DNA from 3 places in the Ottowia massiliensis genome. Region 1 is predicted to be linked to each of the others. Evidence: riboswitches for the same ligand, from Rfam matches in the RefSeq annotation. Region 1 holds a riboswitch; each other region holds the start of a gene.
The links. Region 1 has a riboswitch for cobalamin ahead of C1720_RS04960 (pseudoazurin). Riboswitches for the same ligand answer to the same signal wherever they lie in the genome.

Region 1 (2,193 bases):
GCGCCGCCCAGTTGATGACCGATGACGCGCTCGACCCGCAAACCCTGGCCGGCGGCTGCCAGATGACGCTCGAATGGGTCAGCGCCCGCGTGCAGGCCGGCGTGCTGGAGCCGGTGAGCGGCGACAGCGCTGCCACCTGGCGCTTTGCCAGCGCCGCCCTCACCCGCGCGCGCCGCATCGCCCACCTGGAGCGCGCCTTTGACGCCGACCCCCAGCTGGCAGCGCTTGCCGCCGACCTGATGGAAGAAGTGGCCCGCCTGCGCCGCCTGCTGCCGCAGGCCGGATAAAGCGGCCGCCCCGCCTTGGGCCTCAACCCTTTTCCCAAGCCGCAGCCAGCGTGGGCGGCTGAAAGGCGGGGCGGAACTTTCAGCGCAAAAACAGGAGCAAATTCAGAGGGGCAAAAATACCGCATGGCGCAGTCTCCATCGTGACCTCAAGCTATGGATTTGGGAGCAAATACGGTGCTGGCCTTCCGGCCATTTCCGTGCCCCCCTTTTTCACTGCCGCCTGCTGCTCTTCTTCACCCGCGCGCGGCTCACTTGCCAGCCTGCTGGGCGCGGGCGGCAATTTCGTGGAAGCGCTTTTGCGCGGCGGCGGGCACTTCGGGCGGAATCTGCATTTGCTGCGGGCCGGGGCCGTCGCCCACGCGGATGAGCATGACCATGCCCATGGTGTAGTGCGGCATGCAGCGCACGCCGTAGAGGCCCGGCTGCTCGAAGGCCACCTCGATTTCCTCGTTGATCTTGCCCGTGAAGGACGGCGCGCCTTCGGGAGCCATGCCGGGAATGGAGGCAGCGTTGTGACCGTTGTGAACAGCGAGAAATTTCACCTTGTCGCCAGGGGCGATGTGCAGATAGTCCGGCTCGAAGGGCATGGGGCCGGTGGCGTTGCGGTTGAGCATCTTCACCTCCCATGTTTTGGCCCAGGCGGGCGCGGGCGCGTGCGCGGCGCAGGCCAGCGCGAGGAGCGCGAAAGCGTTGAAAAGCCAGCGCGAACGGCGATGGAAATGGCGGCGGGAATGACTGTGGATGAGGCCACGGGCGGACTGCGCCACAAAGGCCGGGGGTAAAGCGTGGAACATGCGCTGATCTCCTGGCCGCCCGCTTCTCCCGCGAGCGGCGTGGGTTGCCAAAAGGCAGCGCAGGCGGGAGCAAAAGCGCGGTCAGGGCCGGGCAGCGCGAAAGTCATGCGGGACGGCGGCGCGGCAAACGGCGCGCGCCTTGCGGCATGGCAGGTGCATGGGCCTTGGCCGGCCAGCCGCACGCCCGCAGCCGCCGACGGAAAGGCTTGAGGGCAGGCCGGTATCCGGGCTTGCGGACCGCCGCAGGCGGCGCGCGGCTTCTGGCGAAAGCGCGCCTGGCTTGCTGCGAGGCCCCGGCCTTCCCGCGCCAGCCCTGAATAGCTCAGGGCAAGAAGCGCAGTGGCTGCCGCGCGCGAGGGGCGCGCTGGCTGTCGGGGTTTGGTTTCCGCTGACCGTTGCGGGGGCAGCGCAGGCTTTGCGGCCCGGGCGCATGCCGTTGCGGCATGGCCTGAAGACGCGCACCTGCTTCCCGTTTAACCCTTTGACCGCAAGAAAGCAGCCTTGGGGCACCTGTCAAGCTGGCCGCCGCCCTTTTCGCATGCGATGGCGCATGGGAGCAAGGCGGCGGCCGGGGGCGATTGTGGCGCAGCGCGGCCCGCCGCCAGGCGGCGCCAGCGCCTGCGCGGCGGTATTCGCTTCAGAAAAAGAAGCAAATTAAAGGGGTAGAAAACAGCGTTTGCGCTCTTTCCACTAGGACATCACGCTATGGATTCAGAAGCAAATTGACGTTTCTCTTTCCGCCGCCTGTTGCGCTGACGGCCGTGACAGGCACAAAAAAAGCCTGCCGGGAGAGGGCAGGCTTTGGTGGCGGGGGCGGCTCAGCGGTTGGGCCGGTCGGCCGGGGTGGCGGGGCGGGGCACTTGTTCGATGAATTTGCGGGCGATGGCGTCGCGGCGCATGAAGACGGCGTCTTTCTTGGACTGCGCGTAGCGGATGAATTCGGCCAGGCCGTTGGCGCGGGCGGGGTTGCCGGTGATGCGCGGGTGCAGGCCGATGGACATCATGCGGCCGCAGTCGTCGCCGTCGTCGAGCAGCTGGTCAAGCGTGCGCGAGGCCATTTCCACGAAGTCGGAGGCGGCGGCAAAGCCGGTGCCCATGATGTAGCGGCAGTC
Region 2 (2,193 bases), 1.2 Mb from region 1:
ACAACTGGATCATGGCCTACGTCCACATCGCCCACGACTGCCAGCTTGGCAGCCACACCATCCTGGCCAACGCCGTCCAGCTCGCGGGCCACGTGCATATTGGCGATTGGGCCGTCATCGGCGGCATCACCGGCGTGCATCAGTACGTGCGTGTGGGCGCGCACGCCATGGCGGGTTTTCAAACCCGTCTCTCGCAAGACCTGCCGCCCTTCATCACCGCATCCGGCAATCCCGCCGCCGCCCAGGGCATCAACGTCGAGGGCCTGCGCCGCCGGGGCTTCTCGCCAGAGCGCATCGCTGTCATCAAGCACATGTACCGCCTGATCTACCGCCAGGGCCTGCCGCTGGATGCCGCCCGGCAGGCCATCCAGGCGCAGTCCGCCAGCGGTGATGCCGATATGGCCGCAGACGCCCGCCTCATGCTCGGCTTTCTCGCCAATGCCAGCCGTGGCATCGTGCGCTGAAGCCGCCGCGCGGCGCTTTCGCCCGTGCCACAATCCGCGCCGCTCGCCAGCCATCTTCCAGACGGCTGGCGTTCTGCCTGACAGGTGCTCCACGGCCATGCCACGGAGTTAAACGGGAAGCAGGTAAACCAAGCCTGCGCTGCCCCCGCAACGGTCAGCGGATCAGCAACGCTGCCAAGAACCCGTTCAATGCCTGTCCGTGAGAGAACCCGGCCGTCGAACCGCCCTGAAAGCCACCGGCCCTTTTTGCTATTGATTCAATAGTATGAGGTCCCGTAAGAATGTGCGATAAAGGCGTTTTCATGGCCCTGAATTTGCTCTCAAAAGCGAAGTAAAACGCGCCAGCTCCGGGCCGCGCCCGGCTTGCGTCTTCGCGCTCACGGACAGGTGGTGAACAGGTTCTGAAGCCCGCGCGCGCCATGCGCAAAGGCGGTCACTGCCCCCTTCATGGGGCGGGAAGGCCCGGCGGCCTTGCGCCAGCGCCCTCATGAAGGGGCATCTGGCAATCCGCAAGCCCGGATACCGGCCTGCCTGGCATGGCTGTCGGCGGCTGCGGGTGTGCGGCGGGCCGGACGGGTTTCGCTCCTGGCCCAACGCGCCTGCTTTGGCCCCAACCCTGTCCGCGCCAGCTCTGCCTTGCCCCGGCTTTGTGCAAATCCATTCACGGGGAGAGCGCATTGCTCAAAACCATCATCAAGCGCGACGGGCGCGAAGAACCCTTCATACCCGCCAAAGTCAACAGCTGGTCCATCTGGGCCAGCGAGCAGCTGGGCGAGCGGGTGGACTGGTCCTCCGTCGTCATGGAGGCGATGAGCCACTTTGGCGACAAAACCACCAGCCAGGACCTGCAAAGGCAGCTCATCAAAATCTGCGTGCAGAAAAAAAGCTGGCCCTACAGCCTCATGGCCGGGCGGCTTTACGCTGCTGTCACGCGCAAGGAAATCTACGGCAGCAGCACGCACATGCCCACCATTCGCGCCGTGCAGCAAAAACTGGCCGCAGCGGGCCTGATGCGCGAGCTGGACTACAGCGAAGACGAATACGCGCAAATCGAAAAATTCATCGATCACGCGCGCGATTTTGAATATGCCTATTCACAAATCCTGCAATTGCGCAAGAAATACGCGCTCATGAACCGCGTCACGCGGCAGGAATATGAATCGCCCCAGTTCATCTACATGCGCATGGCCATGGCGCTGGCTGAAGACGAGCCGCGCGAAGAGCGCCTCAAGCACATCGTCAATTGGTACAACCATTTTTCATACAACCGCATCAACGCCCCCAGCCCCAATTACATCAACCTGGGCACGCGGCTCAATGGCTACGCTTCCTGCTGCGTTTACAAGGCAGGCGACAGCCTGCATTCGCTGGCCATTGGCGACCATATTGCGTATGAAATGACGGGCATGAGCGCCGGCATCGGCGGCATGATTTCCACGCGCACGCTGGGCGATCCGGTGCGCGGCGGCGTCATTTCGCACCAGGGCAAACTGCCGTATTACCGCGCGCTGGCTTTTGCCACCAAAGCCAACCAGCAGGCCGGGCGCGGCGGCGCCTGCACCAGCTACTACTCGGCGTTTGACCCTGAAAACACCACCATCGCCCTGCTGCAAAACCCCATGTCCACCGAAGACAAGAAAATCCGGGAGCTGCATTTCGGCGTCATGTACAACCGCCTTTTCACCAAAAAAGCGGCGCGCAATGAAGAGGTTTTTCTCTTTACCGAATA
Region 3 (2,193 bases), 840 kb from region 1:
TGCCCGTATTGGCTGAAGCGCTGGTAGAGCGTGGGCATGCGCAGGGCGCGCCCGGCGGCGGCGCTCACGCGCCATTCGGGCGCAAAGCGCCAGCCGTAGGCCAGGCTGCCGCCGGTGTGGCCGCCAAAGTCGCTGTCGTCTTCGCGCCGCAAATTGGCTTGCAGGGTGTGCGGGCCGTGGCTGAAGCCGTAGATGAAATTGAGCGAGGTCTGGTGGCGGCTGCGGACGATGGGGTCGTTTTCCAGATGGTCATGGCGGCGCTCCAGCGTGGCGGCGGCCAGGTGCGGACCTTCGCGCCATTCGCTGTGCAGCTGGGCGGTGCGCTGGCGCGTTTTGTTCAGGTAGGGCGATGGCCGCGTTTCATAGCGCTGGCCCGCGTGGCTGAGGGTGGCGGTGGTGCGCCAGGCGCGGCTCCACTGGGCGGCCCAGGTGCCAGCGAGCGTTTGCACACGGTTGTCGCCCCAGTCATCGGCCCAGCTGGCGGGGCTGGAAGTGAAGTCGTCGTACTGCGCCTTCATGCGACCCCACAAGGCGCTGGCTTGCAGGCGGTGCTGGTCACTCAGCTGATAGCCCGCGCTGGCGCTGGCGTTGGTGTTGCGCCAGCCGTCGCGGTCGGGGTTGCCGCCGGTGCGCACGCTGTAGCCCTTGGCCTGCTCGTGCGACGCGCCCAGCGCGTAATCGGCCGCGCCGTTTTTGACGGCAAAGCCCGCATCGGCCTTCCACAGCCCCCGGCTGCCCGCGCCCACGCCAGCGTAGGGCGCAAAACCCTCGCGCGCGGCGCGCCGGGTGAAGATTTGCACTGCGCCCGCAATGGCGTCAGAGCCATACACGGCCGCCGCCGGGCCGCGCACGATTTCAATGCGCTCCACCTGCGCCAGCGGCAGCGCCTCCCACGGCGCGCCGCCAATTTGCAAGTCCATGCGCACGCCGTCCACATACACGGCGATAAAGCGGCTCTCGGCGCCGCGCATCATCACGGAAGTGGCCGTGCCCGGGCCGCCGTTGCGCGTCATCTCCAGCCCCGGCTGGCGCGCCAGCATGTCGGCCACGGTGGCCGCGCCGCTTTGGGCAATCTGCCGCTCGTCAATCAGCGTGAAATCGGCCAGCACGTCGGTGAGCGGCTGCGTGCTGCGGGTGGTGGTCACCGCCACGTCAGGCAAGGTGGAAGAAGAGGAAGAAGAGCGTTCATCGTGGCCGCCAGCGGCAGCGGCAACAGCGGGGGCGGCGGCCAGCAGGCAGGCAGCGGCCAGCGCCGAAGCGCGCGCAGGCGGATAAAGGCGAGAAGTCATGAGGAAAAACAGCTTGAGAAACAGCCCCGGCTGGCTTCCCCGCCAGCATGAAGGGCAATCACGGCCCGCGCGCGGCAGCGCTGTTGCGCCGCGCGCGGGCCACCTGTTGTTGGCCGGGATCCGGGCTGGCGGCTTGCCTTCGCGCCCGGCCTTCCGGCTTGCAGGCGCGCCGCCTGCAAGCAAAGCAGGCACGCCAAGGCCGTGGCGAGGGTGGGAACGAAGCTGCAGCGCGATCAAAACCCTGAACAGGTTCTGGCCGCGCCGCATGCCGCTTACCGTTGCGGGGGCAGCGCAGGTTGGGCTTTGGAAACGAAGTTCCGGGGCCTTCCTGCTTCCCGTTGAACCGCGCCGCCAGAACGGCAGCGCAGGCACCAACAGCGTCAGATTGTAAGAAGCTGTTCAAGGAAAACGTTGCTGCGGATTACCCTGAAAAGCAGGGCGGCAAGGGCCGGCCCGCGTGGAAAGCGCTCCATCCATTGCTTTGGCAAAGCCGCAGGGTGCATTGAAAACAGGAGCAAATCTGAAGGGTTGAAAAACGGCTCTTGCGCAGGTTCCACTAGGACATCACGCTCCAAATTTGGAAGCAAATTCTGCCCTTTCCTTCTTCCTTTTTCGCGCTTGGTCTCGCCTTCTCATGCAGGTTGTGAACGGACTGGGCGGGAGCTGGCTGCTTCTTGCTGCTTTCCTTTTGCCTGCGGCAGCGCGATGGCATGTTCATGGGCCTGGCGTGAAGGGCGCCGTCTTTCGGAGCCTGTTGGCACGCTGTCCGTGGGCGCAAGCTCTCACGCCCGCAGCCGCCGGGGCACAGGCTCCAGCCCTTGCGCCACGGGCGGCGCCGGATTGAGGGCTTCGCCCGCCAGCACGCGCTCATAGCACTGCTGGTAGGCGCGGGCCATGGCCAGAT

Region 2: another riboswitch for cobalamin. It lies ahead of C1720_RS10040 (ribonucleoside-diphosphate reductase subunit alpha); the one in region 1 lies ahead of C1720_RS04960 (pseudoazurin).
Region 3: another riboswitch for cobalamin. It lies ahead of C1720_RS00975 (TonB-dependent receptor domain-containing protein); the one in region 1 lies ahead of C1720_RS04960 (pseudoazurin).

What each region holds. Positions count from the first base shown of each region.
Region 1 covers NZ_LT964854.1:1,092,106-1,094,298, forward strand. Annotated here, with positions in the region: gene C1720_RS04955 (chaperone modulator CbpM) at 1-287, shown strand, start outside; gene C1720_RS04960 (pseudoazurin) at 536-1,081, opposite strand; cobalamin riboswitch at 1,280-1,596, opposite strand; gene C1720_RS04965 (polysaccharide deacetylase family protein) at 1,900-2,193, opposite strand, start outside.
Region 2 covers NZ_LT964854.1:2,245,043-2,247,235, reverse strand. Annotated here, with positions in the region: gene lpxA (acyl-ACP--UDP-N-acetylglucosamine O-acyltransferase) at 1-464, shown strand, start outside; cobalamin riboswitch at 530-723, shown strand; gene C1720_RS10040 (ribonucleoside-diphosphate reductase subunit alpha) at 1,142-2,193, shown strand, end outside.
Region 3 covers NZ_LT964854.1:248,833-251,025, forward strand. Annotated here, with positions in the region: gene C1720_RS00975 (TonB-dependent receptor domain-containing protein) at 1-1,289, opposite strand, end outside; cobalamin riboswitch at 1,384-1,680, opposite strand; gene C1720_RS00980 (glycosyltransferase) at 2,072-2,193, opposite strand, start outside.